4 regions of the Shewanella decolorationis genome follow, and region 3 is predicted to be linked to each of the others. Evidence: predicted binding sites of a transcription regulator. Region 3 holds the regulator's gene; each other region holds the start of a gene.
The links. Region 3 encodes sigma-54, which starts transcription at its own class of promoters, with help from an activator protein. Its sites were predicted from a motif close to GTTGGCACGNNNNTNGNNT; they were not measured.
Positions count from the first base shown of each region.

Region 1: a site for sigma-54 is predicted at 2,024-2,042, ahead of flhA (flagellar biosynthesis protein FlhA). Genes of this name have one in related genera too.
Region 2: a site for sigma-54 is predicted at 6,144-6,162, ahead of EYR25_RS05375 (YggN family protein). Genes of this name have one in related genera too.
Region 4: a site for sigma-54 is predicted at 5,785-5,803, ahead of EYR25_RS09035 (TorF family putative porin). Genes of this name have one in related genera too.

Region 1 is NZ_CP037898.1:1,336,260-1,344,488, forward strand. It holds gene fliR (flagellar biosynthetic protein FliR) at 1-667, shown strand, start outside; gene flhB (flagellar biosynthesis protein FlhB) at 685-1,815, shown strand; gene flhA (flagellar biosynthesis protein FlhA) at 2,079-4,178, shown strand; gene flhF (flagellar biosynthesis GTPase FlhF) at 4,190-5,566, shown strand; gene EYR25_RS06035 (MinD/ParA family protein) at 5,571-6,452, shown strand; gene EYR25_RS06040 (RNA polymerase sigma factor FliA) at 6,445-7,158, shown strand; gene cheY (chemotaxis response regulator CheY) at 7,206-7,589, shown strand; gene EYR25_RS06050 (protein phosphatase CheZ) at 7,603-8,229, shown strand, end outside.
Region 2 is NZ_CP037898.1:1,203,986-1,212,214, reverse strand. It holds gene rdgB (RdgB/HAM1 family non-canonical purine NTP pyrophosphatase) at 1-124, shown strand, start outside; gene hemW (radical SAM family heme chaperone HemW) at 124-1,281, shown strand; gene EYR25_RS05385 (DUF885 domain-containing protein) at 1,434-3,281, shown strand; gene EYR25_RS05380 (LysR family transcriptional regulator) at 3,906-4,847, opposite strand; gene EYR25_RS05375 (YggN family protein) at 5,266-6,087, opposite strand; gene glsB (glutaminase B) at 6,266-7,180, opposite strand; gene EYR25_RS05365 (YggL family protein) at 7,180-7,506, opposite strand; gene trmB (tRNA (guanosine(46)-N7)-methyltransferase TrmB) at 7,552-8,229, opposite strand, start outside.
Region 3 is NZ_CP037898.1:548,184-556,412, reverse strand. It holds gene EYR25_RS02430 (KpsF/GutQ family sugar-phosphate isomerase) at 1-407, shown strand, start outside; gene kdsC (3-deoxy-manno-octulosonate-8-phosphatase KdsC) at 407-958, shown strand; gene lptC (LPS export ABC transporter periplasmic protein LptC) at 955-1,515, shown strand; gene lptA (lipopolysaccharide transport periplasmic protein LptA) at 1,502-2,053, shown strand; gene lptB (LPS export ABC transporter ATP-binding protein) at 2,050-2,781, shown strand; gene EYR25_RS02405 (RNA polymerase factor sigma-54) at 2,887-4,362, shown strand; gene hpf (ribosome hibernation promoting factor) at 4,391-4,678, shown strand; gene ptsN (PTS IIA-like nitrogen regulatory protein PtsN) at 4,681-5,124, shown strand; gene rapZ (RNase adapter RapZ) at 5,121-5,975, shown strand; gene EYR25_RS02385 (HPr family phosphocarrier protein) at 5,962-6,237, shown strand; gene mgtE (magnesium transporter) at 6,438-7,802, shown strand; gene EYR25_RS02370 (molybdate ABC transporter substrate-binding protein) at 8,151-8,229, opposite strand, start outside.
Region 4 is NZ_CP037898.1:1,964,804-1,973,032, forward strand. It holds gene EYR25_RS09015 (CHASE domain-containing sensor histidine kinase) at 1-1,723, shown strand, start outside; gene EYR25_RS09020 (response regulator) at 1,720-2,154, shown strand; gene EYR25_RS09025 (putative bifunctional diguanylate cyclase/phosphodiesterase) at 2,164-3,882, shown strand; gene rimK (30S ribosomal protein S6--L-glutamate ligase) at 4,050-4,955, shown strand; gene EYR25_RS09035 (TorF family putative porin) at 5,000-5,692, opposite strand; gene EYR25_RS09040 (HU family DNA-binding protein) at 5,983-6,255, opposite strand; gene EYR25_RS09045 (response regulator) at 6,402-7,199, opposite strand; gene EYR25_RS09050 (hypothetical protein) at 7,273-7,656, opposite strand; gene EYR25_RS09055 (DUF4240 domain-containing protein) at 7,781-8,229, shown strand, end outside.

The DNA.
Region 1 (8,229 bases), 790 kb from region 3:
TCTTGCTATAGCTATCACTCTTGCCATTGCGCCGGTATTGCCACCCGTTAAGGATGCCGAACTCTTTTCCTTAAGCGCTGTTTTTATTACCGCTCAGCAAATCATTATTGGGGTCGCCATGGGCTTTGTGACCCAAATGGTGATGCAAACCTTTGTGTTAACGGGTCAGATCATTGGTATGCAAACTAGCTTAGGTTTTGCCTCTATGGTTGATCCGGGCTCTGGTCAACAAACGCCAGTGATAGGTAACTTCTTTTTATTACTCGCGACGCTGATTTTTCTCGCCGTCGATGGACACCTGTTGATGATCCGCATGCTCGTCGCCAGTTTTGAGACCTTACCGATTTCGAATCAAGGATTAACCTTGACAAGTTATCGCTCGCTGGCGGAATGGGGCTCCTATATGTTTGGCGCGGCACTGACTATGTCGCTCTCGGCGATTATTGCCTTACTACTCGTTAACTTATCCTTTGGAGTCATGACCCGCGCCGCGCCGCAGCTGAACATTTTCTCGATAGGTTTCCCCATCACTATGATTGGTGGACTGCTGATTTTATGGTTGACCTTGACTCCCGTGATGGCTCATTTCGAAGAAGTCTGGGCATCGGCACAGCTTTTGCTGTGTGATATTTTAGGGCTTCAGTGTCAAGCCAATGGCATATTCTAATCCGATAGGAACGCGTAATGGCTGAAGAAAGTAGCGGCGAACGCAGCGAGGAACCCACCGGGAGGCGCCTCGAACAGGCGCGAGAAAAAGGGCAGGTAGCCCGTTCAAAGGAGTTAGGTACCGCGACCGTATTACTCTCGGCGGCGACAGGCTTATATATGCTCGGACCTGGAATAGCCAAAGCCCTATCCAACGTATTCGAGCGCGTCTTTACTATGGACCGCGCGGCAATTTTTGATACAAACCAGATGTTTAATGTATGGGGCGTCGTGGGGAGCGAGATTGGCTGGCCGTTACTCAAGATTATGTTACTGATTGTGGTGGTGGCATTTATTGGTAACGTATCCCTTGGCGGGATGAACTTCTCCACTCAAGCCATGATGCCCAAAGCCAGTAAGATGAGCCCGATTGCGGGGTTTAAGCGGATGTTTGGTGTGCAGGCCTTGGTTGAATTAACCAAAGGGATTGCTAAGTTCTCCGTGGTAGCTATTGCCGCTTATTTGCTACTCAGCCATTATTTCAACGATATTCTGCTCCTGTCTGCCGATCATCTCCCCGGTAACGTCCATCATGCGTTGGATTTATTGGTGTGGATGTTTATCCTGCTTTGTTCTTCTGTTTTAGTTATAGTGGTTATCGATGTGCCGTTTCAGATCTGGAACCACAACAAACAACTAAAAATGACTAAGCAGGAAGTCAAAGACGAGTATAAAGATACCGAAGGTAAACCTGAGGTTAAAGGGCGAGTTCGGCAAATGCAGCGTGAGTTAGCGCAGCGGCGCATGATGGCCGAAGTCCCTAATGCGGATGTGATTGTGGTAAACCCTGAGCACTATGCCGTGGCCATTAAATACGATGTAAAGCGTTCTGCTGCGCCTTTTGTTATCGCTAAAGGTGTTGATGATGTTGCATTTAAAATCCGTGAGGTGGCAAGGGCACACAATATTGCCATCGTTTCAGCGCCGCCGCTGGCTCGAGCGATTTATCACACCACTAAGCTTGATCAGCAGATCCCCGAAGGTTTATTTACTGCGGTCGCTCAAGTACTCGCTTATGTATTCCAGTTACGTCAGTATCAAAAAGGGCGTGGCCGTAAACCTATACCCATTCCACTTAATCAACCTATTCCTGACGAACTTAAATATTAGGGGGGTTGACGTTTAAGTAAGTTTTGGACGCCACAACCGCAGCTCCTCGCTGAGGGGAATAACGAGGCATTATTTCGCGTTTAGCGTGCACCAACTTGCCAGAACAAACAAAAATATAATCTCGAAACAACAGTGAATCCTGATAAGCTGTCTCGATATTTCTTAAGGCAATTTCTTTAATCTTTTACTTGGTTGTATAACACATGATGTTGGCGTATTTCTTGCTTTTAGGCTGTTATACGTCAAAGTTTAGGTATCTGTGAATGGATGTTAAAGCCACCCTAGGCCAAGTAAAACAGTTGAGACTGAGCTCTTTCAAGGGGATAGGTACGCCAATGCTAGTGCTTGCTGCATTGGCTATGATTGTGCTGCCTATCCCACCGTTTCTACTCGACGTTCTGTTCTCCTTTAACATAGCCTTAGCTTTGATTGTTCTTCTTGTCGCGATTTATACCGACAGACCCTTAGATTTTGCTGCTTTTCCAACAGTTTTATTAGTTGCGACACTGCTGCGACTCGCGCTTAACGTGGCCTCGACCCGTGTGGTATTACTCGAAGGTCACAATGGTGGTGACGCCGCGGGTAAGGTGATTGAGGCCTTCGGCTCCGTGGTGATTGGCGGTAACTATGCTGTCGGTCTAGTCGTATTTATCATTTTGATTATTATCAACTTTGCCGTTGTCACTAAAGGTGCTGGCCGTATTGCCGAGGTGAGTGCTCGCTTTACCTTAGATGCGATGCCTGGTAAGCAAATGGCCATCGATGCCGATTTAAATGCTGGCATTATTAATCAGGATCAAGCCAGAACCAGACGCGCCGAGGTGACCCGCGAAGCCGATTTCTATGGTGCAATGGACGGTGCGTCTAAGTTTGTGAAGGGCGATGCGATTGCCGGTATTATGATCTTGGTTATCAACATTCTCGGTGGGTTTATTATCGGGATTGTGCAGCATGGTTTGACATTCTCTCAAGCCGTTGAAATTTATACTCTGTTAACCATCGGTGACGGTCTCGTCGCGCAAATCCCTGGTTTATTACTGTCAATCGCCGCGGCGTTGATGGTGACTCGTCAAAATGAATCTGGCGATATGGGGCAGATGCTAATTAGTCAGATGTTTGACAGTCATAAGTCTCTGAGCATCGCTGCGGGCGTATTATTCGTGATGGGCATAGTTCCAGGCATGCCGCATATGGCGTTTTTGGGTTTCGCAGCAATCACTGGCGGAGCCGCATACTTTGTGTATAAACGTAATGAAGCTAAACGCACTAAAGCCCTCGAACAGGTTAAAACGGGTCCAACTGAAAAACTGGATAGAGAGCCAAAAGAACTCAGTTGGGACGATGTACAACATGTTGATACTATCGGTCTGGAAGTGGGATACCGTTTAATTCCATTGGTCGATAAGGGCCAAGGTGGCGAGTTACTAAGTCGGATCAAAGGGGTACGTAAAAAACTTTCGCAAGAACTGGGCTTCTTGGTGCCTGCGGTACATATTCGTGACAATCTCGATTTATCACCCAATGCCTATCGCATTTCATTAATGGGCGTGGTGGTTGGAGAGGCTGATATTCGGCATGACTGCGAACTTGCCATCAACCCTGGCCAAGTTTATGGCAAGCTCGATGGTATCGAGACTCGTGATCCTGCCTTTGGTCTCGAAGCCGTGTGGATTGCCCCTGAGCTGCGTGAACATGCACAAACCTTAGGTTATACCGTGGTGGATGCCGCGACAGTGGTGGCAACCCACATTAGTCAAATATTGACGAATAATGCGGCGAAGCTCTTAGGCTACGAAGAAGTGCAACAACTGATGGATATGCTTGCCAAGCATTCGCCTAAGCTGGTGGATGGCTTTATTCCTGATGTGATGCCGCTCGGAAATGTCGTAAAAGTGATGCAAAACCTATTAAATGAAGGAGTTTCTGTCAGAGACTTGCGTACCATAGTGCAAACTTTGTTAGAATACGGCACTAAGAGTAACGATACAGAAGTGTTAACGGCGGCCGTGCGTATTGCATTGAAGCGCATGATAGTTCAAGAGATCTCCGGTCCTGAACTTGAAATCCCCGTCATAACTTTGGCGCCAGAGTTGGAACAGATGTTGCATCAATCAATGCAAGCAACCGGTGGCGATGGCCCCAATATCGAACCTGGCCTTGCAGAGCGCATGCAGCAATCCTTAGCGGATGCCGCTCAAAAGCAAGAAATGGTTGGTCAACCCGCTATTTTGCTAACGTCAGGTATGTTACGTGCGACACTGTCTCGCTTTGTTAAATATACTATTCCAAATCTCAGAGTGATTTCTTACCAAGAAATCCCCGATGAAAAGCAAATACGCATAGTGTCTGCCGTCGGCCAGTAGAGGACGCATAAGTGAAGATTAAACGTTTTTTTGCCAAAGACATGCGTGCTGCACTGGCCCAAGTGAAGGACACGCTCGGCTCCGATGCCGTGATTATGTCGAATAAAAAAGTGAATGGCGGCATTGAGATTGTGGCCGCCGTTGACTACGACGAGCCAAAAGCGAAAGCGCCTGCAGCTGCACCTACCTTTATGGATGTGAGTGATGATTTAGTGTCACTTGGTGCCAAAGCGCCGATTCGTGCTGAAACTAAGCTTAAACCCTCAGCGCCAGCGGACTCTCTCCAAGCTTTGCTCGAGAAGCAACAAAGTCGTTTAAACCAACAACTCACCCATCAAAAGCAAGACGCGGAGCTGCCAGCGTGGGCACAAGCCTTACAGGCTCCCGCGGCGCAAAAAACTGAGCGCCGTGATATGGGAAATGCTTTCGATAAGAAGCCGCAGGTATCACAGAAGCAAAATGCGGATCTCGAAGCGATGCGTGATGAGTTAGCATCTTTACGCAATCTGCTCACCCATCAAGTGTCTGCGCTGATGACTGAACACAAAAAACGTATCGATCCTGTGGGCGCCATGCTGGAGTCAAAATTATTGGAGGCTGAGTTTTCTCCTGCAGTGGCGAACAAGTTAGCGGCGCTTAGTCAACACTATACTCCGGCAGAATTAGTTCGTGCCTTGCCACAAAGTCTAGCCAATATGCTTGATAATCAAGGTGATGATATCGTTAAGCAAGGCGGTGTTGTGGCGCTGGTTGGCCCAACGGGTGTGGGGAAGACCACATCTTTAGCCAAATTAGCGGCTCGCTTTGCTGCCCATCATGGTGCGGACCAAGTGGCTTTGATTACCACAGATCATTATCGTATTGGCGCGTATGAGCAATTGGCGACTTATGGCAAAATTATGGGATGCCCCGTTAAGCAAGCCCATGATCTTGCTGAGCTAGAGCAAATTCTGTATCAGTTCAGAAATCGCAAGCTAGTATTGATAGATACTGCTGGTATGGGTCAACGAGATATGCGGCTTTACCAGCAACTTGATAATTTAACTGCAAATAGCAGAATACCTATCCGCAGTTATCTGGTACTGTCTGCCACAGGACAGCGCCGCGTGCTGCAAGATGCTGTAAATCACTTTAAACGCATTCCATTATCTGGTGTTGTGCTCACCAAACTTGATGAATCCGTGTCGTTAGCGGGCGCATTAAGTGTGTTGATCCAAAGTGGGTTGCCATTAAGTTATGTTACGGATGGGCAGCGAGTGCCCGAAGATATGAAAGTTGCCGATACTTTACTGCTCGCAGAGCAAGCATTAGCGGCCTTAGAAAACACTGAACAACAATCGTTACCAGACACAGCGTGGTCAGATAATATGACCTGTGCATTTGAGTAGAGTTATGACCCTGGATCAAGCAAGTGGTTTACGTATGATGAATCAACCCTATAACGAAAAAGTGAAAGTAATCGCGGTTACGGGTGGTAAAGGTGGCGTGGGTAAAACCAGTGTATCCATCAATACCGCAGTAGCATTAGCCGAAAAGGGCAAGCGTGTCTTAGTGCTTGATGCCGACCTTGGCTTAGCAAACGTCGATGTCATGTTAGGGATCCGTGCTGAACGTAACCTTTCCCATGTACTCTCAGGCGATGCTGAGCTGGACGACATTATTGTCCGCGGTCCTAAAGGTATTGGCATTGTCCCCGCGACCTCTGGTACTCAGGGTATGGTCGAATTAAGTCCTGCGCAACATGCGGGGTTAATTCGTGCTTTCAGTGAGATGCGTACCCAGTTTGATATTCTTATCGTCGATACCGCGGCGGGGATTTCAGATATGGTGCTCAGTTTCTCCCGTGCGTCACAGGATGTGCTAGTTGTTGTTTGTGACGAGCCAACCTCAATCACTGACGCCTATGCGTTAATCAAAATCCTCAGCCGTGAACACGGCGTCTTCCGCTTTAAAATTGTTGCAAATATGGTGCGTAGTTTGCGCGAAGGTATGGAATTGTTTGCTAAACTCAGTAAAGTGACCGACAGATTTTTAGACGTGGCACTTGAATTAGTGGCAACGATACCGTTTGACGAGAATCTGCGTAAATCGGTACGTAAGCAAAAGCTTGTAGTTGAGGCTTATCCTAAATCTCCTGCAGCGATTGCTTACCATGGTCTAGCGAATAAAATTATGAGCTGGCCAGTACCCCAGCAACCTGGTGGGCATTTGGAGTTTTTCGTTGAGCGATTAGTTCAGCGACCAGATTTTCAAGAGGAAAAAACGAGTGAATAAAGCCGCAGCGTATACTTGTTTAGACAATAAAACGTCAATCGTTGAACAGTATGCACCGTTGGTTAAAAGAATTGCACATCACTTGCTCGCCAGATTACCTGCTTCAGTGCAGCTCGATGACTTGCTTCAAGCGGGGATGATGGGGTTATTAGAAGCATCATCTAAGTTTGATGGCGGTAAAGGTGCAAAGTTTGAAACCTTCGCCGGCATAAGGATCCGTGGTGCCATGTTGGATGAAATCCGTCGTGGCGATTGGGTTCCTCGTTCTGTCCACCGTAATAATCGTCGAATTGCTCATGCCATTGATGAGTTAGAGCAAGTGCTGGGTCGTGATGCACGCGACACAGAAATTGCAGAAAAACTTGATATGACGCTAGATGAGTACCATCATATTCTTAACGATGTTTCTGTTGGTAAAATCATAGGGATAGAGGACTTAGGCGTATCACAGGATATACTTACCACAAGCGATAATGTTAGTGATGGTACGTTTGAAGTGTTGGCAGAGACCCAGTTTCATTCTGCACTTGTAGAGGCAATAAAATTATTGCCCGAAAGAGATGCGCTAGTGCTATCGTTGTACTACGATGAAGCATTGAATTTAAAAGAAATTGGCGCCATTCTTGAGGTAAGCGAATCGCGTGTTAGCCAGATTCTAAGTCAGGCAATGTTGCGACTCAAAGGCAAACTCAAGCATTGGACATAAGTATAATTATTAATTGAGCACTGAATGTCAGCTCACCGGAGGAAACCTTGGACAAGAATATGAAGATTCTCATCGTTGATGACTTTTCGACAATGAGACGGATCATCAAGAACTTGTTGCGAGACTTGGGCTTTAACAACACCCAAGAAGCGGACGATGGCTCAACCGCCTTGCCAATGTTGCAAAAAGGGGATTTTGATTTTGTCGTCACAGACTGGAACATGCCTGGAATGCAGGGGATTGATTTGCTCAAAGCAATTAGAGCAGATGACTCCCTTAAGCATTTACCTGTGCTTATGGTGACCGCTGAAGCAAAACGTGAACAAATTATCGCTGCTGCGCAAGCAGGAGTGAATGGCTACGTCGTTAAACCTTTTACTGCAGCAACTTTAAAAGAGAAGTTAGATAAAATATTCGAACGACTCGCTTAAGCAGGGATGAGCTATGAAGTCACAAACATCAGGGCTCATCACGCTCGAGCAAGCGCAGCGTTTAGTTGAATTATTGAACGCTAATGAACAAACTCAAGCGGATGATTTATTTAGGGAACTCGCTGCTCCACTCCAAAGAGAGCTCTTTGACGAAGTCGGAAAACTGACTCGGCAACTACACAGCGCATTAATGGATTTCCAAATCGATAATCGTTTGATTGAGTTAGCTAATACTGAAATACCCGATGCTAAGGAAAGGCTGAGTTATGTCATTGACATGACGGAGCAAGCTGCAAATAAAACGATGGATGCAGTTGAAGAATGCTTGCCGTTAGCGAATGCATTAACCGCGAATATCCAGCAAGTGATGCCATCTTGGGATAAGTTAATGCGTCGTGAAATTGCACTCGGTGATTTTAAAGTGCTTTGTCACAATGTTCAGCATTTGATGTCGCGTAGTGAACTGGATTCAAACCGATTACGTGAATTGCTCAACCAAATATTGATGGCGCAGGATTTTCAAGACCTGACAGGACAAATGATCCGTCGGGTAATCGATCTAGTGATGGAAGTTGAAAGTAATCTGGTGTCTATGCTGACGGTGTTTGGTGAGCAGCCAATAATTGAGAGTCAGATTACT
Region 2 (8,229 bases), 660 kb from region 3:
TTGCAGCGCAGCCCAAATGAGCAGTGACGAAAAAAATGCCTTGAGTCACCGTGGTAAAGCTTTAGTGCAACTGATTGCTGCCATGCAGGAAAAAGGCGTATTTACCGACGGGAACGCCCAATAATGTCAGTGAATGTGTCACCTCAGTTAACCCTGCCGCCGTTGAGCCTGTACATCCATATCCCTTGGTGTGTACAAAAATGCCCTTACTGCGACTTTAACTCCCATGGGCAAAATGGCGAATTACCCCAAAAGGCCTATGTGGATGCGCTGCTAGCGGACTTACGCCAAGATTTGCACTTAGTACAAGGCCGTAAGATACACACCATTTTTATTGGTGGTGGAACGCCATCTCTGTTTGATGCCAATCAAATCAAACGGATATTGGATAGTGCCAATGCGCTCATTCCCTTCAGTGACGATATTGAAATCACCATGGAGGCCAACCCTGGCACCCTAGAGCACGATGACTTTAGTGCCTACCGCGCCGCAGGGGTCACCCGATTATCAATTGGTGTACAGAGTTTCTCTAAGGATAAGCTCAATCTGCTGGGACGGATCCACGATCAAAACGAAGCTCAAACCGCCGCCCAAAAAGCCAGCCAAGCGGGTTATTTAAGTTTTAACTTGGATTTGATGCACGGACTTCCGAATCAAAGTTTTGCTGAGGCCATGGCGGATATAGATACAGCTGCGGCGCTCAATCCGCCGCATTTGTCTTGGTATCAACTGACGATTGAGCCTAATACCCTGTTCCACTCAAAACCGCCGCAGCTGCCCGACGATGAAGATCTCTGGCAGATCTACGAACAAGGGCAACAAAAGTTAGCGGCACTCGGTTATGAGCAGTATGAAATCTCGGCCTATGCCAAACCCGGTTATCAATGCAGGCATAACCTTAACTATTGGCAGTTTGGCGATTATTTAGGTATTGGCTGCGGCGCCCATGGCAAAGTAACCTTGCCCGAAGAAAACCGTATTATTCGCACGGTCAAAATCAAACACCCTAAAGGTTATTTAGCTGCCGACAACTATATCTTCGAACAGGCTGAGGTCGCCGAAGAAGATCGCGCCCTCGAATACTTGATGAATCGCCTGCGCTTAATGACGCCTATCCCTAAGCAAGAGTTTGAAGACAGAACTGGTTTACACCGAGATACGTTGAAAGAGGGAATGGAAAAGGCCAAACAACGGGGTTTACTGACCGAATCGGCTGAACATTGGCAATTAACCAGTAAAGGTCACATGTTTGTGAACGATTTACTGACGCAATTTTGTTAATTCACTAATTAAATTTCCCATATAAATAATGTGTTAGCCTAGGTTTCTCGATGAAGCATCTTTTATGGCTAACACATTTTCTAACATTTATATTCATACATTTTCCCCCTGCTTCTTTAGAATTGCCTGAACACTGTTAAGGAAGCCTGATCATGCCAATAAAAACGAACATCAGCTTAGTCGCATTTACCCTCTCCGCCCTGCTAGCACTGCCCTCCTATGCCGTGCCGACCTTAAGTGACTCACATAATGTGGCCAGTGCAAGTGTTGCCGCCCAAAGCGAGTCAGAAAAAGCCAACGCCTTGTTTGAAGCCATCTTTATGGAAAACATCATGGCAAGCCCCATTGCGCAAACCTATATGGGTATAAAGCAGGACTATGATAAGTGGGACGACATTGGCGATGAGGCGGATGCCCGTGAGTTGGCACGCACCAAGAAACAGCTAGCCGAAGTGAATCAACTGGATGCGAGTAAGCTTGACCCACAAACTCGCCTAAGCCTGACATTACTCACCCAAAACCTGAATAACGATATCAAAGACTACCAGTGGCGTTACCATAACTACCCAGTTAATCAGATGTATGGCGGCCACTCGATGATCGCCTCCTTCCTGATTAATCAACACCAGATCACCGATGTCAGCGATGCTAAAGCCTATATCAGCCGCTTAAATGGCGTGCCCAAACGCCTAAGCCAACTGCAACAGGCGCTAGAAGTGCGCGCTGATAAAGGCATTATTGCCCCTAAATTTGTGTTTGGTTACGTGATTTCTGACAGCCAGAACATCATTAAAGGCGCCCCCTTCGATAAAAGCGAAGACAGTGCCTTGTTAGCGGATTTTCGCAAAAAAGTGAACGCACTCAGTATCACTGAAGCAGAAAAAGCCCAACTTATTGCCGATGCAGAAAAAGCACTAGTCTCGCAAGTTGAGCCTGCATACAAGACGCTTATCGCCTATATCAAAACCTTAGAAGCCAAGGCCGATACCCGCGATGGGGTTTGGAAACTCCCCGACGGCGAGGCGTTTTATAACAATGCCCTTGCGCGCACCACGACTACCCAGATGACGGCGGATGAAATCCATCAACTTGGTCTTGCCGAAGTGGAGCGCATCCATAATGAAATGCGCGCCATTATGAAAAAGGTGAATTTTAACGGCACCTTGCAAGAGTTCTTCACCTTTATGCGCGATGATCCGCAGTTCTATTATCCAAATACCGCCGAAGGAAAGGCGGCATATTTAGCCGATGCGACCAAGCTTATCGATAATATGCGCTCACGCTTGGATGAAGTCTTTAAGGTCAAGCCTAAGGCGGCCATGATAGTCAAACAGGTTGAAGCCTTTAGGGAAAAATCCGCGGGTAAAGCCTTCTATGAGCAACCAGCACCCGATGGCTCTCGCCCTGGTAGCTACTATGCCAACCTCTACGATATGAAAGCCATGCCCAAATACCAGATGGAAGCACTGGCTTACCATGAGGGGATCCCTGGCCACCATATGCAAATCGCTATCTCGCAGGAGCTAAAGGATATTCCTAAGTTCCGTAAGTTTGGTGGCTATACCGCCTATATCGAAGGTTGGGGGCTCTACAGTGAATCTTTCCCGAAGGAGATGGGCTTATATGCTGACCCTTACTCCGATTTTGGTCGACTGGCGATGGAGTTATGGCGAGCTTGCCGTTTAGTGGTCGATACAGGTATTCACGCCAAGAAATGGACCCGCGAACAAGGGATAGCTTATTACGTCGATAATACCCCTAACGCAAAATCCGATGCGAAGAAAATGGTCGAACGTCATATCGTTATGCCATCGCAAGCTACTGCCTATAAAGTTGGGATGATTAAGTTACTCGAACTGAGACACAAGGCGGAAAAACAACTGGGTGATAAGTTTGATATCCGGGATTTCCATACTTTAGTCTTGGCAAATGGTGCTTTGCCTTTAGATGTGCTGGAAGAGCAAGTCGATCAATGGATTGCTAGTGTTAACAAAGCCTAAGCTTGGAACCGTGGGAGGCTAACGCTAGCCTCCCTTAAAAACCGTTGCGAATAACATCCTTAAACCGCGGCCAATAAAAAAGCCACTTTTGAAGTGGCCTTTTTATTGGATTTATCACCAGCTTGGTCATAAAACCCTATCTCACTGTGGGTCACTATATTTGATGTATTAAGCAAGTAGCTAACACTCGGTGTGACTTTAGGGTACAGAGAGACAAAACTCGTTTCCCGCACTCAACCATCAGAAAAAAATTACCTCAGCCTAATGAGCTGAGGTAAACCAAAAACTAGGATGATGGTTTAAAAGCCAACATTGTTTTAGTTCGCAAACTTCTGCTGGCTGTGATCCGAAACTGCATTGCTGCCAACCTGTACGCTAATACCAAAAGGGGTCATTTCCAGTAAAAGTGTAGGACTCAGGTCATTCCGAATCATCTGATATCCATTGTATTCATTTAAGAACAAACTTCAATACAGGCTTCAAAAACTTGTTTCAGACAATGCTAAAAAATCAAACTGGAATGCAAAACAAAAACAACACAACCTATTGATTAATAAAAATTAAAAATATCAACAAACGCTCCCAAAACGCATTAAACGCATTTTAAGAACAATGTTTCCAAAATTACTGACGTTCACTGAAGAGTTCCGCATAGGGAATGTCCCAATAAGGCGGATTGCCAATATGGTCTTTAATAAACTCAATGAAGGCGCTCACCTTAGGCGCTAAGTGTTTACGGCGAGGATAAACGGCCTGTAGCGGTAAATGATGAGTCAATTGCCAATCCCTCAGCAGCGGCACTAAGGTCCCCTTAGCGATTTCATCCTCCATCAAGTAACTAGCAAGATATACAACCCCTAAGCCACTAACCGCCGCTGATTTTAAAGCCGGAGCATTATCCACCCTAAAGTTACCAGAGACACCAATCTCACAGTAATCATCGCCTTTTTTAAACTGCCACATGCTGTGCTCATGCCACTCACCTTGATACACCAAGCAGTTATGGTCGACTAATTGTTCAGGGCGTGACGGTGCACCATGTTTAGCAATGTAATCGGGGGAGGCAACGAGGAGGAACTGACATTTCATCAAAGGACGCGCCACCATACCAAGCGGTAATTGCTCTGACATAGTCAGCAATAAGTCTAAACCTTCGCTGACCACATCAACTTTATGATCAAGCAAACTGACTTGTAGTTCGAGTTCAGGATGTTTAGCCATAAAAGAGGGTAAAGCAGGAATGATATGCATAGCGCCAAAGGACTGGGAAATCCCTACTTTTAACACGCCGCGGGTTGCATCGTTTAAGTTATGCACGCTAGCAATGGCCTGTTCGGCATCGCGGAGTAACTCTTCACCTTGCAGATATAATAAATGCCCAGCTTCAGTCAAACTTAAGCTACGAGTAGTACGCTGGATCAATTGAACACCGAGTCTATGCTCGAGATCGGCGACCTGCGTACTGACCTTAGATTTAGAGATCCCAAGCCTTCTTGCAGCGGCACTAAAACTTCCGGCTCTAGCCACATGAGTAAAAATCGCAATAGGTTCTAATAGTTCTAACATGGAAAGTCGCCTTAAGCAGTTTCGACAGTGATTTAAACTTTCGGAATAGCATAGGAATGCGGCACAAATGCCATAGAGCATCCCCTAATGCCTTAATATCTCACAGCAAATGGGTTCGTTGTAGAGATTTAGCCCGAAAAAGTCCGCTAAAGTAGAGTTTTTTATCTGACTGAATTGCCAGCTTTTCATTATATTTTAAGAGTATACCAAACATTAGTCTTTAGACTGTAACATTCCATACTAAATAGCTGCAAGCATTGAGATTAATATCAATCTGCTTAATAAGAATTGTTCATTAAAAAGCCCCAGACACTTAACGTGCTGAGGCTTTATCATTTATATCACGGTATTTATGGTGTCAGTTAGGTTGGCTTAACCTGGCTCAAACCCGTTTAGACCTTAACTATCCTTGCGAGCATTATTCACGTAATTCGCGGTGAGTGTTTTGCGTCAACACATAAGGTGCTAATTCAGGTACTTCTTTACGCAGTTGATTTTCAAGCACTAGCAGGTTTTCAAAACGGTCACATAAACGGTCGGCTTTCGCTTCAAGCCCCTTAGATTGGGATTCAATTTGCTGCTCAATATCATCGCCTAGCTTATCCATTTTTTGTGAAAATGCTTCCATCTTGGCTTCGAAGGATTCACCGTCGCCCGCAAGAATTTGGCCGCCGATATTCATCATCAAGGTGCCAATGGAGTTTTGCACGATTTGCTCCATTTCCCGTTCAAATTCATCGTTAAATGTGTTTTGCATCGACTCTTCAGTCGCACCAAGGTAAAAACTATCGCCCTGTTTGTAGGCTACGGCATCGACACGCTTCTGCACGCCCGCCATCATCTCATCAAACTTAGCACCTGCGGCATCGCCCATCAGCGGCGTTAATGCCATTCCCACAGCTTGAGACGCCAGTGCAACCGCTTCATTGACTAATTCAATCACCTCAGGCACCTGAGTCGATACCTCATCGGCATATTGGCTCACCAGTTTCTTCTGTTTATCGGTTAAGGTGACCTGCTTGCCTTCAACGTATAACTTGTCGACCTCGATGCGATACTTCTCGGCGCCCTTCTCGCTCATCACTAATTTTTTAGGCTCGACTCTCACATCATAATTAAGGGAAACCTCACAGCGCTCATCAATTTGCGGCTCGGTTTTCGCTTGTACTGATTGCAAGCCTGAAGTGCCTAAAATAACGCCCGATAATGCCACTCCAGTTAATAGGGTATTTATCTTCATTGTTGTTCATCCTTTAATCTGAGGAATTCGACTAAGCTAACATGCTAAAAGACAAATAGCAGAAGATATGCCAACTTTGTAACAATATGATTAGTATGGAGTTATATAGATTAGCACCGATAGCAGATTAGTGAATTTAACTAATAGTTAGCCTAACAGTGCTAATTGGAGAATTAAATCAGAAGATTGAACGTCCGAGGCGCTGACTGAGATGTTCCAGCATCGCCGTCCCCGCAAGGGAATTACCTTGATTGTCTAATTCGGGAGACCAAACACAGACCGAGAGTTCCCCGGGGATCACCGCAATAATACCGCCGCCAACACCGCTTTTTCCTGGCATACCAACACGGTAGGCAAACTCACCGGCACCGTCATATAAGCCAGAGGTTGCTAACAGGGCATTTAACTGCCGAGTCTGTACCTGCGAAATAAGTTCAGTGCCGTCTAAGGTTTTACCGCGATTGGCTAAATACAACATCGCCCGCGATAGGTCGGCGCAATTCATTTTTAAGGCGCAATAATGAAAATAAGTGCGCAGCACTGTATCGACGTCACCTTGAAAATTACCGAAGGATTTCATCAGATAAGCGATGGCCGCATTACGTGCACTGTGCTGATATTCAGAATCAGCCACTTGCTTGTCGAAACAGACTTTATCGTTTTGACTCAGCGCCCTGACCAATTCCAACATCCGATGCTTAGGTGCCCCTAAACGGCTCTGCAATAAGTCGGCGATGACTAACGCGCCAGCATTAATAAAGGGATTGCGAGGTTTACCCCGCTCGAGTTCAACTTGGACTAATGAATTGAAGGAATGTCCCGAGGGTTCTTTGCCGACGCGGCTCCAAATTTCGGTTTCTTCATATAAAGTTAGCGCTAAGGTTAAGCTGAAAACTTTAGAAATACTTTGAATTGAAAATGGCTCAAGGTAATCGCCTGCGCCTATGGTTTCACCGTCGATTGTGGTCACGGCAATGCCCAATTTACCGGCATCAACATTGGCGAGCGCAGGGATATAATTAGCAACCTTTCCTTGGCCGAGCAAGGGTCGAACTTTGTCGACCACTTCCTCTAATAACGCCTGTTCTGGCATTAACTCCACCAGATATCGTACAGATCGCTAACTTCGAGTTGAGTCACTTTTTGACCCGCCCAGAATGCCTTCACAGCAGCAACATCTTCCTCGGTGCACTTACCGATAGTTTGGGTCGCAATAATACCTTCCCACTCGATATGACCACCGCCGTGGAAACCTAACTTACGGGCTTCAATGACTTCATCGATAAACTTATCGACCGTTGCATCAATATCAGCTTCAGAGACAGATGCATCGAAGGTCCAAGTAATGTCAAAACCTAACTCTTGGAATTCATCAACGCGCATTTTCTTACGTAAACGACGGCTACGATTCTTTGCCATAGTGATTTTCCCCGTTGTGTTAAAAAATAAAATCAATAAAAGATGTTAAGCGATACGCTCAAACATCAGATCCCACACGCCATGGCCGAGGCGATGACCGCGGGCTTCAAATTTAGTGAGTGGACGATGATCTGGGCGTGGCACCACGGTACCATCGGCGGATTGGTTTTTATAACCATTGGCCGCATTCATAACTTCCAGCATATGCTCGCTGTAGTTTTCCCAGTCGGTTGCCATATGGAACACGCCACCAATCTTCAGTTTGCGACGGATAAGCTCAGCAAATTCCGCCTGCACGATGCGGCGCTTGTGGTGACGCTTTTTATGCCAAGGATCGGGGAAGAACAATTGCACGCGAGCAAGACTGCCATCGGCAATAGCATGTTCTAACACTTCCATTGCATCATGGTGATACACGCGAAGATTAGTCACCCCAGCAGCGGCGGCGTCACTTAGGCATGATCCAACGCCAGGCTTATGGACTTCTATACCAATAAAGTTAAGCTCAGGAGCTTCTTGAGCCATTTGTACTAAAGAGGCACCCATGCCGAAACCGATTTCCAGTACAGTATCGGCTTCGCGACCAAACACTTCGGTCAAGTTTAATGGTGTTGGGCTGTAATCTAAGCCCATTGTTGGCCACTGAGTCTCAATGGCTTGCGCTTGACCTTTGGTCAAACGACCTTCTCTTAGGACAAAGCTTCTGATCTTACGCAGATACTT
Region 3 (8,229 bases):
GCGGCGCCTTAGGCCGTAAGCTACTGCTAAAAGTCAGCAACGTGATGCACAGCGGCGATGATTTACCTTTGGTTAAACACGATATCTGCATCACCGATGCCCTGTACGAGATCTCCAAGAAAGGCCTTGGCATGACTGCTGTTATCGATGAGCAGAACAAACTTGTGGGTATCTTTACCGACGGCGACCTACGCCGCGTTATCGACGCCCAAGTCAACCTGCGCACCACGCCAATTGCCGATGTGATGACGCGAAACTGTGTCACAATTACTGAAAACGTCCTAGCGGCGCAGGCGCTGCAAGTGATGGATTCCAAAAATATCAACGGCCTGATAGTGATAGATAAAGACAATCATCCTGTCGGTGCGCTCAATATGCTCGATATGGTTAAAGCGGGAGTCATTTAATGCCACAGCAAGGATTTTACGGCCCCATCAGCGACGATGTTTGGCAAAGAGCGCAAAAAATTAAACTGCTAATCTGCGACGTGGACGGAGTGTTTTCCGACGGCCGCATTTATTTGAGCAACTCAGGGGAAGAGCTCAAAGCCTTCCACACCCGCGATGGCTATGGCGTTCGTTCATTATTGACCAGTGGGTTTAATCTGGCGGTCATCACTGGCCGTCAGTCTAAAATTGTTGAAAACCGCATGACGGCTCTGGGTGTGACCCATATTTATCAGGGCGTGGATAATAAATTCGTCCCCTATGAAGAGCTACTGTCGCTCTACAATGTCACCCCAGAAGAAGTCGCCTATATCGGTGATGATATTGTCGACCTACCAGTAATGAATGTGGTCGGCCTTGCCGTCTGTGTTGCCGATGGTCATCCCTATGTCCGTCAACACGCCCATTTTGTGACTCACTTAAATGGTGGACATGGCGCACTCAGGGAACTCACGGATCTGCTGTTGCTGAGCCAAAATAAGTTCACTTCCGCCCATGGGATGAGCATATGAGTCGTGTGACCCTCGCCATTATCGCCTTTTTTGGTACTGCGCTGGTGCTATATTGGCAAGTGCAGCAAAAACGTGGTGGCGATACGGATGACAGCTTGAACGTCAGTGATAGACCCGATTACATTATCGAAGATCTGCGTAGCATTGAGTTTAATGAGCAAGGGCAAGTTAACAGTCGCGTCACGGCAAAGCACATGGAGCACTATGAGCTGAAAAACCAGACCGACTTTACTCAGCCTGTCTATCTTGTCTATCCCGACCAAGGTAAAGCAAAATGGCAGATCCGAGCCGACCAAGGTCGACTCAACAAAGATACCGGCAAGGTTGTATTAGAAAAGAATGTTATTATCGATGCCATCAGCCCTGGTGAACCCATACAGACATTGTCCACCAGTTTTTTAGAACTCGATCTCAACACTATGATAATGACCTCTGACCGCATCATTTACGTCACAGGGAAAGATTTTAATATTCAAGGGCAAGGCCTTTATGCCGACCTTAACGCGCAGGAAGTGCAATTGACCAGTCAGGTAGTAGGAACCTATGAAGCAAAATAACATATTACTTGTCGGCCTAATGCTAATCACTAGCATGAGCGCCTTCGCCAAGGTCGGTGACTTACAGCAAGAAGTAAAAATCAAAGCCGTCAGCCAAACTGCGGACATTAAAAATAACCAGATCATTTTCTTCGGTCCGGTAGAAGTAACCCAGGGCTCGATAAAAATTAATGCAAATCAACTACGTGCGTTTTCTGCCGAAGGCGAAAACAGCAAGATTTTAGTCGCAACGGGGAATCCTGCGACCTACAGCCAAATTCTGGATGATGGACGCCCTGCTTCAGCAAGTGCCAAAGAAATTCGCTATGAAATGGCGACTCGTACCTTAACCTTAACGGGTTCAGCGACCCTTGACCAAGCGGGTAGCCAAGTCACGGGTAACCTCATCCGTTACGATATTATTCAGCAAAAACTGATCGCGGAGAGCACGGGTAGCGGTGATGATCGCGTGATTACCATTATTAAACCTGACAACTATCAGGAAGAACTCAAGAATCAGCCCGCAGACAAACCTGTGAAAAAACAGGATCCTAAATGACCCAAATCACCTTAAAAGCACAGAATCTCGCCAAGAGTTATAAGAGTCGTCAGGTTGTGAAAGATGTCAGCCTGACGGTCAAAACGGGTCAAGTCGTCGGCTTACTCGGCCCAAACGGCGCGGGTAAAACCACCACCTTTTACATGGTCGTGGGCTTAGTCAAAAGCGATAAAGGCCATATCTTTATCGATAACGATGATTTAACTGCCGATCCCATGCATCTGCGCGCTCGCAAAGGCATTGGTTACCTACCACAGGAAGCCAGTATCTTCCGTAAGCTGACCGTGCACGACAATATCATGGCGGTACTGCAAACCCGTAAAGAGCTCAATCGCGACCAACGCGAAGAAGAGCTGGAACATCTGCTCGAAGAGTTCCATATCACCCATATTCGCGATAGCCAAGGCATGTCGTTATCGGGCGGCGAACGTCGCCGCGTCGAAATTGCCCGCGCCTTAGCGGCCAATCCTAAGTTTATTCTGCTCGATGAACCCTTCGCCGGTGTCGACCCGATTTCGGTTATCGATATCAAGAAAATCATCGAACAACTCAAGAGCCGAGGCCTTGGGGTACTGATCACAGACCACAATGTGCGTGAGACCTTAGACGTCTGTGAACATGCTTACATTGTCAGTCACGGAAACCTGATAGCCGAAGGAACTCCCGCAGAGATCTTAGACAATCAGCAAGTTAGGGCTGTGTACTTAGGTGAACAATTCAGGCTATAGTTACTTAAACAGAGCCAATTAGCCTTGAATTTTGGCTTATCAGCGCCATCAATATGATAACAAGCGGCCTAAATTCAAAATAATAACGTAGGGATCAGCGGTAACATGAAAGCGTCACTCCAGCTCAAACTGGGTCAACAGTTAACCATGACGCCACAACTCCAACAGGCCATTCGTCTGTTGCAACTGTCGTCATTGGAACTGCAGCAAGAGATCCAGCAAGCCTTAGACTCTAATCCTCTTCTCGAGCTGGAAGAGGAGCAATTCGACGCGCCTAGCGAACGTAATCAAGATATCGCCGATACCGACTTTAGCGAAACGACGGCTCAGCCACAGGAACAAGACAATTCCACCGTGGACATTGCCGAGTCGCTGACCAAAGAATCCTTGCCCGAAGAACTGCCCATGGACACCACTTGGGATGAAGTCTTTACCGCATCGCCAAACTCAGGTTCAGGCGCCAGCCGTGAAGATGACATGCCCTTCCAAGGGGAAACCAGTGAAGGCCTTTACGAACATTTAGAATGGCAGAAAAACCTCACGCCCTTCTCTGAAACCGATTTAGCCATCGCTACCGCGATTATTGATGCCATCGACGATCAAGGTTATCTCACTCAAAGTACTGAAGATATCCTCGAAGCCATGGGCAATCCCGAAATAGAACTGGATGAAGTCGAAGCCGTACTCAAGCGTATTCAACACTTCGATCCCGTCGGTGTCGCCGCAAGGGATTTAAGCGAATGTCTGCTTATCCAACTCTCCCACTTTTCACCGGATACTCCACACCTCGAAAACGCCCGCATGCTGATCAAAGATCATTTAGATCTGATCGCTGCCCGCGATTTTAGGTTGTTGATGCGTAAGACCAAACTCAAAGAAGACGAGTTAAGGGACAGCATAGCGCTGATCCAAACCTTAAACCCTCGTCCCGGTTTGCTCATCACCCCTGTTGATGAAGAATATGTCATCCCCGATGTGTCGGTATCGAAGAAAAACGGTCGCTGGGTGGTCGAGTTAAATCCAGATTGCATGCCAAAAATCAATGTTAATCAGCAATATGCAGCCATGGCGCGCAGCACCAAAAGCCAAGCCGATAGCCAATTTATCCGCGGGCATCTGCAAGAAGCCAAGTGGTTTATTAAAAGCCTTGAAAGCCGTAACGAAACACTGCTCAAGGTGGCAAACTGCATAGTGCAATACCAACAGGGTTTCTTCGAATACGGTGAAGAAGCCATGAAACCTATGGTCCTAAACGATATCGCTGAAGCGGTAGAGATGCATGAGTCCACCATTTCACGGGTGACCACACAAAAATACATGCATACCCCAAAGGGACTTTTTGAACTAAAATATTTCTTCTCAAGCCACGTCGGGACTGATGATGGCGGTGAGTGCTCATCCACGGCAATCAGAGCCTTCATTAAGAAACTGGTTGCAGCGGAAAACCAGAAAAAACCATTAAGCGACAGCAAGATGGCACAACTTCTGGCAGAACAGGGAATTAACGTTGCGCGCAGAACCATTGCGAAGTACAGAGAAGCGATGCTTATTCCCCCTTCCAATCAGCGTAAAAGTTTATAGCCTAAAGTGGAAATCGGAGGACGTTTATATGCAAATAAACCTGAGTGGACACCATATCGAGATTACTGAATCGTTACGGGCTTATGTTGAGGAAAAGTTTTCAAAACTTGAACGTCATTTCGAACAGATCAATAATGTGCACGTTGTGCTCAATGTTGAGAAAATGCAACAAATTGCCGAAGCGAGAATCAACCTCACCGGTGGTGAAGTCTTCGCGACTTCAGAGCATGCAGATATGTATGCTGCCATAGACGTCCTGATCGACAAGCTTGATCGTCAGGTTATTAAACACAAAGAGAAGTTAACAAAACACTAGCAATGGAACTTCGTACCATACTGCGGCCGGAATGCACGACCTGCGCCACTCCGGGCAGTAAGAAAAAGGTACTGGAACTTATCAGCGACTTAGCCGCTGCCCAGTACCCCACCCTCTCATCTCAAGAGATCTTCGAAAGCCTTGTGGCGCGCGAAAAGATGGGGAGCACAGGTATAGGTAACGGCATCGCCATTCCACATGGTCGATTAACCGATATAACACAACCCATAGCCATATTGGTGAAATGTGAGGAGCCGATAGCCTTTGATGCTATCGATAAACAACCTGTCGACATTTTATTTGCGCTGCTAGTGCCTGCTGACCAATGTCAACAGCACTTAAGCACTTTGTCCTGCATGGCTGAAAAGCTCAGTGACAAACAAATATTGAAGCAATTGCGCAAGACGCATGATGAAACGGAACTCTATCAGGTAATCACTGGATGAAACTGGTCATAGTGTCAGGGCGCTCAGGCTCGGGCAAATCGGTCGCACTAAGAGTGCTTGAAGATCTCGGCTACTATTGTGTCGACAATCTTCCTTTGCCGCTGATTGGCAGCTTACTCGAACAGCTCAAGGGCAGTAACGATCTCGTCGCCATCAGCGTCGACGTGCGTAACCTGCCGGAGCAAGACAAGGTACTCGTCAAACAGCTTGCCAGCCTGCCTGCGGGCACTGAACTTACTAGCTTCTTCTTAAACTCCAGCGATAAAGTGCTACTCAAACGCTACAGCGAGACTCGACGCTTACATCCCTTATCTAAGAGCCGTGTTTCTCTGCAAGAAGCCATTAAGCTTGAAGGCAAATTGCTCGAGCCCCTGTCTCAGCAGATGGATCACTACATAGATACCTCGAATCTGAATATCTATGAACTCAGCGACCAAGTACGGCAAATCCTGCTTGGCAGTGTCGATAAGGAACTGGTGATTAACTTTGAGTCCTTCGGTTTTAAGCATGGTATGCCAACCGAAGCCGACTTTATGTTTGATGTGCGCTTTTTACCTAATCCCCATTGGGAACTCGAACTGCGTCCACTAACCGGCCTAGATGAACCCGTGGCGGAATTTTTAAATCGCCAGCCACTGGTCAATAAGTTCATCTGGCAAATCGAGAATTTACTCGAGACTTGGTTGCCCCACTTAGAGCGTAATAACCGCAGCTATCTGACCATCGCCATCGGCTGTACTGGCGGTCAACACAGATCGGTTTATGTGGCCGAGCAACTGGCTAAACGCTTTAGCAACGGTAAACACAAAGTGAATGCCCGCCACCGAGAGTTAAGCCATGCCAAAGCTTGAGCGCCAAGTCACCATCTGCAATAAGCTTGGTTTACATGCCCGCGCCGCGACAAAACTCGTGGTGTTGGCCTCAGAGTTTGATGCCAGCATTACGCTGATCCAAGGTGAAAAACAGGCCTCTGCCGCCAGTGTGTTAGGGCTCCTTATGCTAGAAACTGGCATGGGTAAAACCATTACCCTGATTGCCGAAGGCCCGGATGCGGAGCCTGCACTCAATGCCATTTGCGCGCTTATCGACGCTAAGTTCGACGAAGCCTGCTAATAGCCTCGACATCTCATCTCGATGATCCCTGCCGTTATTCAGTACCCTGTTTGGTTTTGATTTCAGCACCTTATACAAGTTAAACACATTTGTGACTCGACGCCCTCCCGTGCGCTCAATTACAATATACTGCTGCGCTTTGGCTTAAGTCCTCAATAGCTAAACGCCCGCCTATCCACCGTCGCCACCTTGGAGGAAACATGCCTGTAGAAGCCTCAGACAGCTTACAAGTCGAACAACGTCTCGACCAACTGAGCCATGCCCTCAATAGCGGTATGTTTGTGCATGTCAGGCAAATGCTGCAAAACATGGCGGCGTCGGATATCGCATTGATTTTAGAGTCCTCGCCCCCTAAGGCGCGGCAAGTGCTATGGCAACTTGTCGATCAAGATCAGCTCGGGGATATTCTCGATGAGCTCAGTGAAGAGCTAAAAGATCCGCTGATCAGTGCCATGAGCCCTGAGCGGGTCGCCAAGGCCACCGCCAGCATGGACACGGACGATCTCGCTTATATCCTGCGAAGCCTACCTGATGCAGTGTATAAACAAGTATTGCAGTCCATGAGTCTGCAAAACCGCCAGCGGGTTGAGCAAGCGCTCTCCTACCCCGATGAAACTGCGGGCAGCTTAATGAACACAGATACTGTGACCTTAAGGCCCGATGTGAATATCGATGTGGTACTGCGTTATTTGCGCCAACGGGGCAATCTGCCCGACACCACGGACACCTTATACGTGGTGGATAAGCACGATCGCGTGCTCGGTGGGGTCAAACTTACGGATCTGCTCACCTGCGATCCCAATACTCATATCAGCAGCATTATCGATACCGATATCGAGAGCATTCCCGTGGGCATGTCCGACAGTGAAGTAGCGCAGCTGTTCGAGCGCCATGACTGGGTGTCCGCGCCCGTGGTCGATAGCGAGGGCAAATTACTCGGGCGTATCACCATCGATGACGTGGTGGATGTTATCCGTGAGGACGCCGAGCACTCCATGATGGGGATGGCGGGGATGGACGATGATGAAGACACCTTCGCCCCTGTAGTGAAGAGTACTTTCCGCCGCTCACTCTGGCTGACGATTAACCTGTTTGCCGCCCTGCTGGCAGCCTCTGTCAGCAATATGTTTGAAGGCACAATCGAACAATTTGCTACGATTGCGATTTTAATGACGATTGTCCCGAGCATGGGCGGGGTCGCGGGCAATCAAACCTTAGCTCTTGTTATCCGCGGGATTGCCTTGGGTCATATTGGCCAGAGCAATGCTCGCTGGCTGATAGGCAAAGAACTCGCCATTGGCTTTTTAAATGGCCTGATGTGGTCGATTTTGGTGTTTATCGCGGTATTAGTTTGGAAAGACGATATGGCGCTTGCCAGCCTGATTGGCGGCGCAATGCTCATCAATATGACAGTTGCAGGGCTAGCCGGCGCCAGTATTCCGCTGATCTTAAAGCGCTTAAAAGTGGATCCTGCGTTAGCGGGCGGCATGGTGCTCACCACAGTCACCGATGTGATTGGTCTGTTTGCCTTCCTAGGATTAGCGACCCTGTATTTAATGCACTAGGGCGTATTGACGTTTCAGGGTTATTTTTGCAGCAATTTAGCTGGCTTTTATGCAAGGCAACGTCCGTGCAGTGTAGTTATTCTACATAAACGGACGATAACGCAGCAGAAACGCCAGCCAAATGCTGCCCGAAGGGTTCGTCTGGCAAGCTCTTGCTCTGACTTTCTGTCATAAGAACCGCTCGTCATTTGAGTAGAATAACGACACATCATTCCTCGTTTCGCGAGCATGTACTTGCCAGAACGAACAAATCTAATCTCGAAACGTCAACACGCCCTAGCACTCAACCTGCTAAAACGAACAACAAAAATGGCGCCATAGGGCGCCATTTTAATGAGTCAATTAGCACTATTTTTTAGGCGGCTGAAAACCATAACCCGTTAAAATCGCTTGTCCCTCAGGGGATAAAATAAACTCGGCCAGAGGT
Region 4 (8,229 bases), 1.4 Mb from region 3:
CGGTCATCGTGAACTCTATTGTGTTATTAAATATTTGGAACCTTTTGACTGGCGAAATCAGCGAGCGTTTGGTTTTGATATGTGTTCGGAATCAACTCGTCGAACCGCTATTTTACATGCTATATCAACGGGTTTACCTCAAGTCTCTGGTAAAGTCACCTTAGTGCAAGAAACCCCTGATGATACCCAAGCTGGCATTCTTATGTATCTTCCTTTGTATCATGGCCAACCTACGACTGAAGCTGAACGTGTGAAGCAGGCCTTAGGGGTCGTTTATGCTCCTTTTCGTATGGACGACTTAATGCAAGGGATTATGGGGAAAAGATTTTCCGGTCTAAAACTTGCCATTTATGATAGTTCCGAGGCAAGTCATGCCAATCTGATGTTCAGTTCCCACAAAAACCTCCCCTCATCGAAGGACGTTTTTTATCAATCCCAACTAGAAACCATGGAAGGGCGTACTTGGCGGCTGGATATTTCCTCTGAATCACGCTTTATTTCAAGCACTGAGCAAACACAGAGTATTTGGTTGCAGGTAATTGGTAGCGCATTTGTGCTGGCTCTATTTTATGCCGTTATCAGTATGGCTCGTAATCGCTATCAAGAGTCGTTATTAGCGGCAGAATTAATTGCTAATGAAAAACGCTTTCGCTTAGTGATTGAGGCCTCGCCGAGCGCACTTGTTATGGTGGATAGAACTGGCGCTATTACATTGGTGAATACCCATGCAGAGAGTCTGTTTGGCTATGCTCGAGAGGAGCTACTTGGTCGCTCAATTAATATGCTGCTACCCGAGTCCAGCAGAGGGATTCATCAACAGCATTTAGCCCACTATATGGTTCATCCCATCGCGAAGAATATGTCGATGCGTGATGAGCTTTTTGGTTGTTGCAAGGATGGCACTTTGCTAGCAGTTGAAGTTGGTTTAACTCCCATTCATTTCAGTAACGGGATTTATATATTAGCGACAATTAATAATGTTTCAGAACGTAAAAGAATTGAAGCGCAGCGAATTGAACATACGGCTGAGTTAGAACGGATTAACCAAGAGCTAGACAGGTTTGCTTATATTGCCTCCCACGACTTGAAATCTCCCCTTAGGGGAATTGAACAATTGACGAACTGGTTGAATGAAGATCTTGCCGATAACACAAACGAAAACGTCCAGAAATATTTAGGGTTAATTCAAAGCCGTATCCAAAGAATGGTGCTGTTACTGGACGGTTTACTCATGTTTTCTCGGATAGGCAGAGTCGATACTGAAATCGTTCAGGTCGATTCGCGACAGCTTATTGAAGATATGTTCGCATTAGTCGCTCCCCCACAGGGATTTGAGCTAGTGCTTGAAGGAGATTTTCCACAATTTGCGACGGTTAAAACGTTGCTTGAGTTGGTAGTTAGAAATTTAATGAGTAATGCTATTAAGCACCATGATAGGGGCTGTGGAGTTCTCAAAATAGTCTGTGAAGCCCAAAAATCGTCGTATTTGTTTAGTGTCATTGATGATGGCCCTGGCATTTCAAGCAATTTTCATGGGAAGGTTTTTGAAATGTTCCAAACGCTCAGGCCTAGAGATGAGGTTGAGGGGAGTGGTTTAGGCTTATCACTCGTTAAAAAGACGGTAGAAAGCCTTGGTGGGAAAATTCGACTAGAATCAGAAGGGCGAGGATGTTGTTTCCGGTTTAGTTGGCCGATGCGCATAGTCAACAAGGAGGGGATATGAGCAATAGTCATGACTATAAACAGGTCACCATTCTATTAGTGGATGATGATGATGTGGATTATATGGCCGTTCAGAGGGCGATGAAGCAACTGCGACTGCTAAATCCTTTAGTGCGAGCAAGGGATGGGCTAGAGGCGCTAACGATTTTAACTCATTCAGATGCCATAAAAGGTTCTTATCTAATCTTACTCGATCTTAATATGCCCCGAATGAATGGATTTGAGTTTCTCGAACATATTCGTTCTGACCCGACCTTGTCTTCATCGGTTGTATTTATGCTGACAACTTCAAGCACAGATGAAGATCGGATGAAGGCATATAGCCACCATGTTGCAGGTTATATGGTGAAAACCGATATCAAAGATGGCTTCCATAACATTTTTAATATGTTAGAAGGCTACTGGCGGATCGTGGAGCTTCCAAGCGTATAGGATCTATTTATGGATTTACTACTGATCGATGATGATGAAGTCGATAGAACAGCCATCATTCGCGCATTAAGACAGTCAAAATTAGCATTTAATGTCATTGAGGCTAATTGCGCTTTTGACGGACTAAACTTGGCTTTAGAACGCCACTTTGACGGCATATTACTCGATTATCTATTGCCAGATGCTAATGGATTGGAAGTACTGATCAAACTCAATTCAATGACTCAAGAACAAACCGTTGTGGTGATGCTGAGTCGTTACGAAGATGAAAAGCTGGCTCAACGTTGCATAGAGTTAGGCGCGCAGGATTTTTTACTGAAAGATGAAGTCAATTCAAGAATCTTAAGCCGTTCAATTCGCTACGCTAAGCAGCGCGCATCTATGGCATTGGCTTTAAGAAATAGCCATCAAAAACTCAAAGAGTTAGCTGAACACGATTCTCTGACTAAATTAATGAACCGTTATGGTTTTGAATTATGTTTAAACCGCGCCATTGCAAGGGCAAAACGTAGCAATGATTTTTTAGCGGTGATATTACTCGATCTAGATGATTTTAAAGCAATTAATGATACTTTGGGCCATCAGACTGGAGATATTTTACTCGTGAAGGTGGCATCGAGACTCAGTGCCGTTTTACGTGATGGTGATGTTATTGCCCGTTTAGGGGGCGACGAATTTGTCGTGCTTGTGACAGATAATGACTATAAATATTTCCCTATGATAGTGGCTAATCGGCTACTTAAAGCATTTGAAGAAGTGTTTTGCCTTGGTGATAACGATGTCATGATTGGTGCCAGCATTGGAGTGGCCTTTTACAACGAGGCCGCATCCGATAGCTCTGAGTTGATGAAATGCGCCGATATTGCCATGTACCGTGCCAAAAAAATGGGCCGTAATCAGATCCAGTTTTATTCCGAGGCATTAGATAAAGAAGTTCGCTATCGAAATCATATTGAATCCAGTCTGCGGATTGCTTTAAGACAGAACGAGCTAAAAGTTTATTATCAGGTACAAGTGGATGCTAAAACTCATCAAATGGTGGGGATGGAGGCGTTGATCCGCTGGTTGCATCCGCAAGATGGTTTGATTTCACCGGATCAATTTCTGCCCATCGCTGAAGAAATTGGTTTGATGGAGGAAATCGGGGATTGGGTATTACTGGAAGCTTGTCGGCAGGCGCAGCTCTGGCTCAGTCAATTAGCCCCTTTAGGACACAGTTTTACTATTGCCGTAAATCTATCCGCCTCTCAAATTGGGCATATCGATTTGTATGAAAAAATTGCCCATGTGCTTGAGCAAACTGGCTTAGCCCCAAATGCACTGGAGTTAGAAATTACCGAAAATTGTTTGATTGAAGAGCCCCATGAACACGCCAAAATCCTTGATAAAATTGCGCAACTGGGAGTGCGATTTGCGTTGGATGACTTTGGCACGGGTTTTTCATCCCTCGAACATATAAAGCTATTTCCAATCAGTGTGTTAAAAATCGATAAGAGCTTTATTGCTTCCTACGATAAGGACGAAAAGGACACTCGTTTGCTTACTGCACTCCTTAACTTTGCCTATGGTTTTAACGTTACTTCTGTTGCCGAAGGAATTGAAACCCTTGAGCAAGCAGAATTTTGCACAGTGAGGCATTGCAACTTATTGCAAGGCTACCTCTTTTCTCGTCCTGTAGAAGCAAGTGAGTTTGAGGCAAAGTACATCACCCCATTGCTGCCTAAATAATGAAGCCAAATTGTGAACATTATCTTACGTTTGGTTAAGGCTTAGGTTTTCGTCTGGTGGTGAATATTTTCTTGCTTTACACTGAGCAATAGACAAATATCTGCGCCCCTGTCTGATGCAACTCGCTCAGAACTTCAATCTACAGTGTTTAATTTGGTCATTTGGCAATGAAAATAGGTATTTTATCCCAGTTCCCTGAGTTGTATTCCACTCGACGTTTAGTTGCGGCCTGTGAGAGTCGTGGACATGAAGCCGTGGTTATTAATACCTTGAATTGCTACATGAATATCAACTCCATCAAACCGAGCATTCATTATCAAGGTCAAGAGCTGACTGGTTTCGATGCGGTTATTCCTCGTATTCACGCAAGTGTGACTTTTTACGGTTGTGCTGTTGTGCGCCAATTTGAAATGATGGGGGTATTTGCCGCTAACGATTCGATTTCAATCGCGCGCTCGCGGGATAAGTTACGGGCGCTACAATTACTTTCCCGCAAGGGTATTGGCATGCCTATCACAGGGTTTGCGAATAAACCTAATGATATTCCCGATTTGATTAACATGGTGGGTGGCGCGCCTTTAGTGATTAAGTTACTGGAAGGCACGCAGGGGATTGGCGTGGTGTTAGCCGAAACAAAAACCGCTGCCGAGAGTGTGATTGAAGCCTTTTTAGGGCTGAAAGCTAACATCATGGTGCAGGAATATATTAAGGAATCCAACGGCAGCGATATTCGCTGTTTTGTTGTGGGTGACAAAGTGGTTGCTTCGATGAAGCGTCAGGGCCCCGAAGGGGATTTTCGTTCCAATTTGCATTTAGGTGGCTCTGGGGAAAAAGTTAAAATTACGCCAGCAGAGCGCAAAATGGCGGTCGCCGCTGTTAAAGCCATGGGATTGGTGGTCGCAGGCGTCGATATTTTACGTTCTAATCGTGGTCCGTTGATCCTTGAAGTCAATTCGGCTCCAGGGATTGAAGGGATAGAGCAGACCACAGGGATTTCGGTCACCGAACCAATTGTGGAATATATCGAGAAGATGGTATCTGCGCGTAAATCGAATCGTGCCGTGATTGCCTAACAAAAACACGCCGCGATTATCGCGGCGTTTTTTAGTGTTAAATTTTATAAATCAAAACCGTAGGAGTAGCCAAGGACGACTTTGGCATCCTCACCATTGAGATCCGTATCCGACACCATAAATGAGACAGTTCCTATACTGGTGTCAGCACTCAAGGTAACGTTGTAATCTGCGTAGTTATCTTCACCAAACCAGGACTCAACCACATCCCCGCTGGAATAGCCGTAGTGCAGTGACAGGCTGAGTTTGTCGGTTAATGGGAAGGATGCTGTGGCGGCAAGGTAACTCATATCTTTATCATCTAATGGATCAGCAGCTACATCATCACCCGCATTGATTACATGGGAATAGCTGAGTTCAAACCATTTCCAAGTGATGGCACCATGCAGTTCACCAAAATCGATACTGCCTTCAGCATCGGGGTAGGCGTAGTAAAGGTAGCCAAAATCGTAGCTGAGATCTTCGGTAATATTGCCGCCATAACCAGCATAGAGGTCTAATTCATAACTGGTATCATCCCCAAAGTCGACATTTGATGCCCAAGTGCCAGCATAGAATCCGGAATCATGGCTATAATCTAGGCCTCCTTGTATGGCGACCGCATCTTTGGTTTGAGTCACTCCGCGCCATAGATAGTTAGAGGTGCCGCCAATATTGCCTGATACCGCCGCAAAGACATTGGTGGTTAGTAATAATCCCGTTGATAATGCCAAAACGCTGCACAGTGATTTTCTCATTCTCATCCCCTCGATTGACTTATTTATTGATTCACTCATGCCACCTAGGAGCGAGTGACATTGGTGCATCATGGTTTTTTCTGATAAGGGAATTGCTAATCACATGCCATTATTTTAAATGCTTTAAAAACAGTGTATTAAAAAAAATATGTTAATAAAATGTTTTTAAATGCTCAAATATAGAGCAGTGTGCGCACCGTGTTTGTGCAAAAAATCAGCTTTTGTGTTTTGAATGAGGTAAAAAAAACACCTCACGAAGGAGGTGTTTTATATAACGAATATCGAGCAAATTAATTCACGCTATCACGCAGGGTTTTACCCGCTTTAAACTTGGGTACAGTCGCTTCAGCAATCTGAATTTCTTTACCCGTTTGAGGGTTACGTCCTGTACGAGCTGCACGAGTCGTGGTTTCAAAAGAGCCAAATCCAACGATAGAAATTTTGTCACCGTTTTTCATTGATTCAGTAATCGCTGCTTCGAAAGATTTCAATGCACGTGTGGCTTCAGCTTTTGTGATATCGGCATTTTCTGCAATCTTGGCGATAAGTTCTGTTTTGTTCATTTTTATTGTCTCTTCTTTCCGTAGATTTATTAAGTCAGCGTGCCTAACATGCCACAAGGTTTAGTCGTTGGAAAGCCTTTTGCTACGGGCTTGTGTCATCTAAGTAACAAAATTGGAGGCTATTTTCTCCATTCGTGACTTAGGTTTTATTCTTCGAGCAATTGATATAAGAGTTGTTTGACTAATTTGGGCTCGAAGGGTTTATCGCATAATGCATTCACACCTGCCTGAGATACGTTGCTTAAGTGAGCATCGTTGGCCTCGGAAGACACCATTAAGATAGGTACATGGGATTGTTGGCTTTCGCTACGGATAAACTGAGTGAGCGCCAGACCATCGACGCTTGGCATATTGTAATCGGTAATGATCAGATCAAACATATTGTTACGCATCAACTCAATGGCTTGGGCGCCATCTTCTGCTTCAGTAATCTGCTTAATCCCTAGGTTACCAATAGTACGCTTGATGACATTACGTGCCATGCGGCTGTCATCGACAACCAGCACGCGTACGTCGTGGACATCGAAGTGGCTTAAATCGAGTTCATCGTGACTGAGCAGATCGATAGTTGCATTTAGTGCCTTGCCTAAGTGTTCTGCGTTAAAAGGCTTGGGAAGGATTGCCACCACCCCCGATTGACGGAAAATCTCTAACTGCTCACGACGGCACTCGCTCGAAACCAACATAAATTGAATGTCTTTATATTCACTATTGGCTCTTAAGTAACTTAAAAACTCTGTTGCGGTGCCATCTTCAAAATACATTGCACTGGCGATGAGATCCGGCTTATGCCGAGCAATAACTGTCTTGGCTTCTGCGATATTGGCAGCACTTTCGATGCTAATAATGCCTTCTTGCTGTAAGCGCTTGATAATGATTCGGCGCTGTGTTTCCGATGGCTCCATAATAAGCATCGATAATTCGCTGGGCGATAAATGAGTCATAGTTACAAATAATCTGGTCTTTTTAGAGAGGTGTTAACTTAGGTGAGAAATAACTTCTTCGCAACATATTCGTTTAGCCATTTGTTTTTGCAGTTAAATAATCTCTCGTTATTCGAGAGAAGGCTATCCAATATTGAATCATTAACAGGGAAATGATGCTTATCACTAAGGGGAGCATAGGGATATTGTGGCCTTCAATCACCACTTTGACGTCCTGCGGGGTAATTTGATAGGCGATAATGGCAGTAACCCCTAGTGCTGACAGGCCTAAGGTTTGTAATCCAATATAAATTTTCAGCACTAAGCTAGACCAAGGTGCTTGCGTCAGTATGCCAAATAATACGGGCAAAACGCCTAAGCTAAAGAGATCGAATGAACCCGTGGCAACCGCACGTAGCAGGGCGATAATGGCAAAAAGGGTATAAAGGGCAATTAATAAAATAAGGCGTTTAGGCATTGGCTTGGGTTTATGGGTTATTTTTAGTGGAGCAAGTGTAGGAAAAGCCCCGAACTGAGTCCAGCATAACCGTATTATCATGTAGAATACGCCTGTGCTTGAGCATTCAATATTAGGTTAAGTGATGACAGAAATAGAATTTTGGGACTTAGTGACCCGCAGTGAGCCAGCGCAATCCCAGGAATCTTTAGTGCAGGCATTAAAGCAAAAGTTAGCAGCGCTGAGTGACGATGAGCTAAAAGCCTTCGATAAATTGTTTGGCCAGCAGATGCGTCGAAGCTATTTATGGTCAGTGTGGGGAGCGGCTTATATCATCACAGGCTGTGATTCCGATTATGCCTTTGCCGAGTTTCGCGCGTTTCTGATCTCACTTGGGCAGGCTCGTTATGAGGCGGTGATTGCCAATCCTGACACTTTGGCGCAGTTATCAGCATGGCCCGAGAAAGACGGCTACGCCTATCCTTTCATCGAAGATTACGACTTGATCGCGGGTCAACTATTTGAAGACAAAACGGGTAAGGAGTTGCCTTTTATTCCGTCGGGTAAGGCGACGCCAGCAGGTAAAAAATTTAG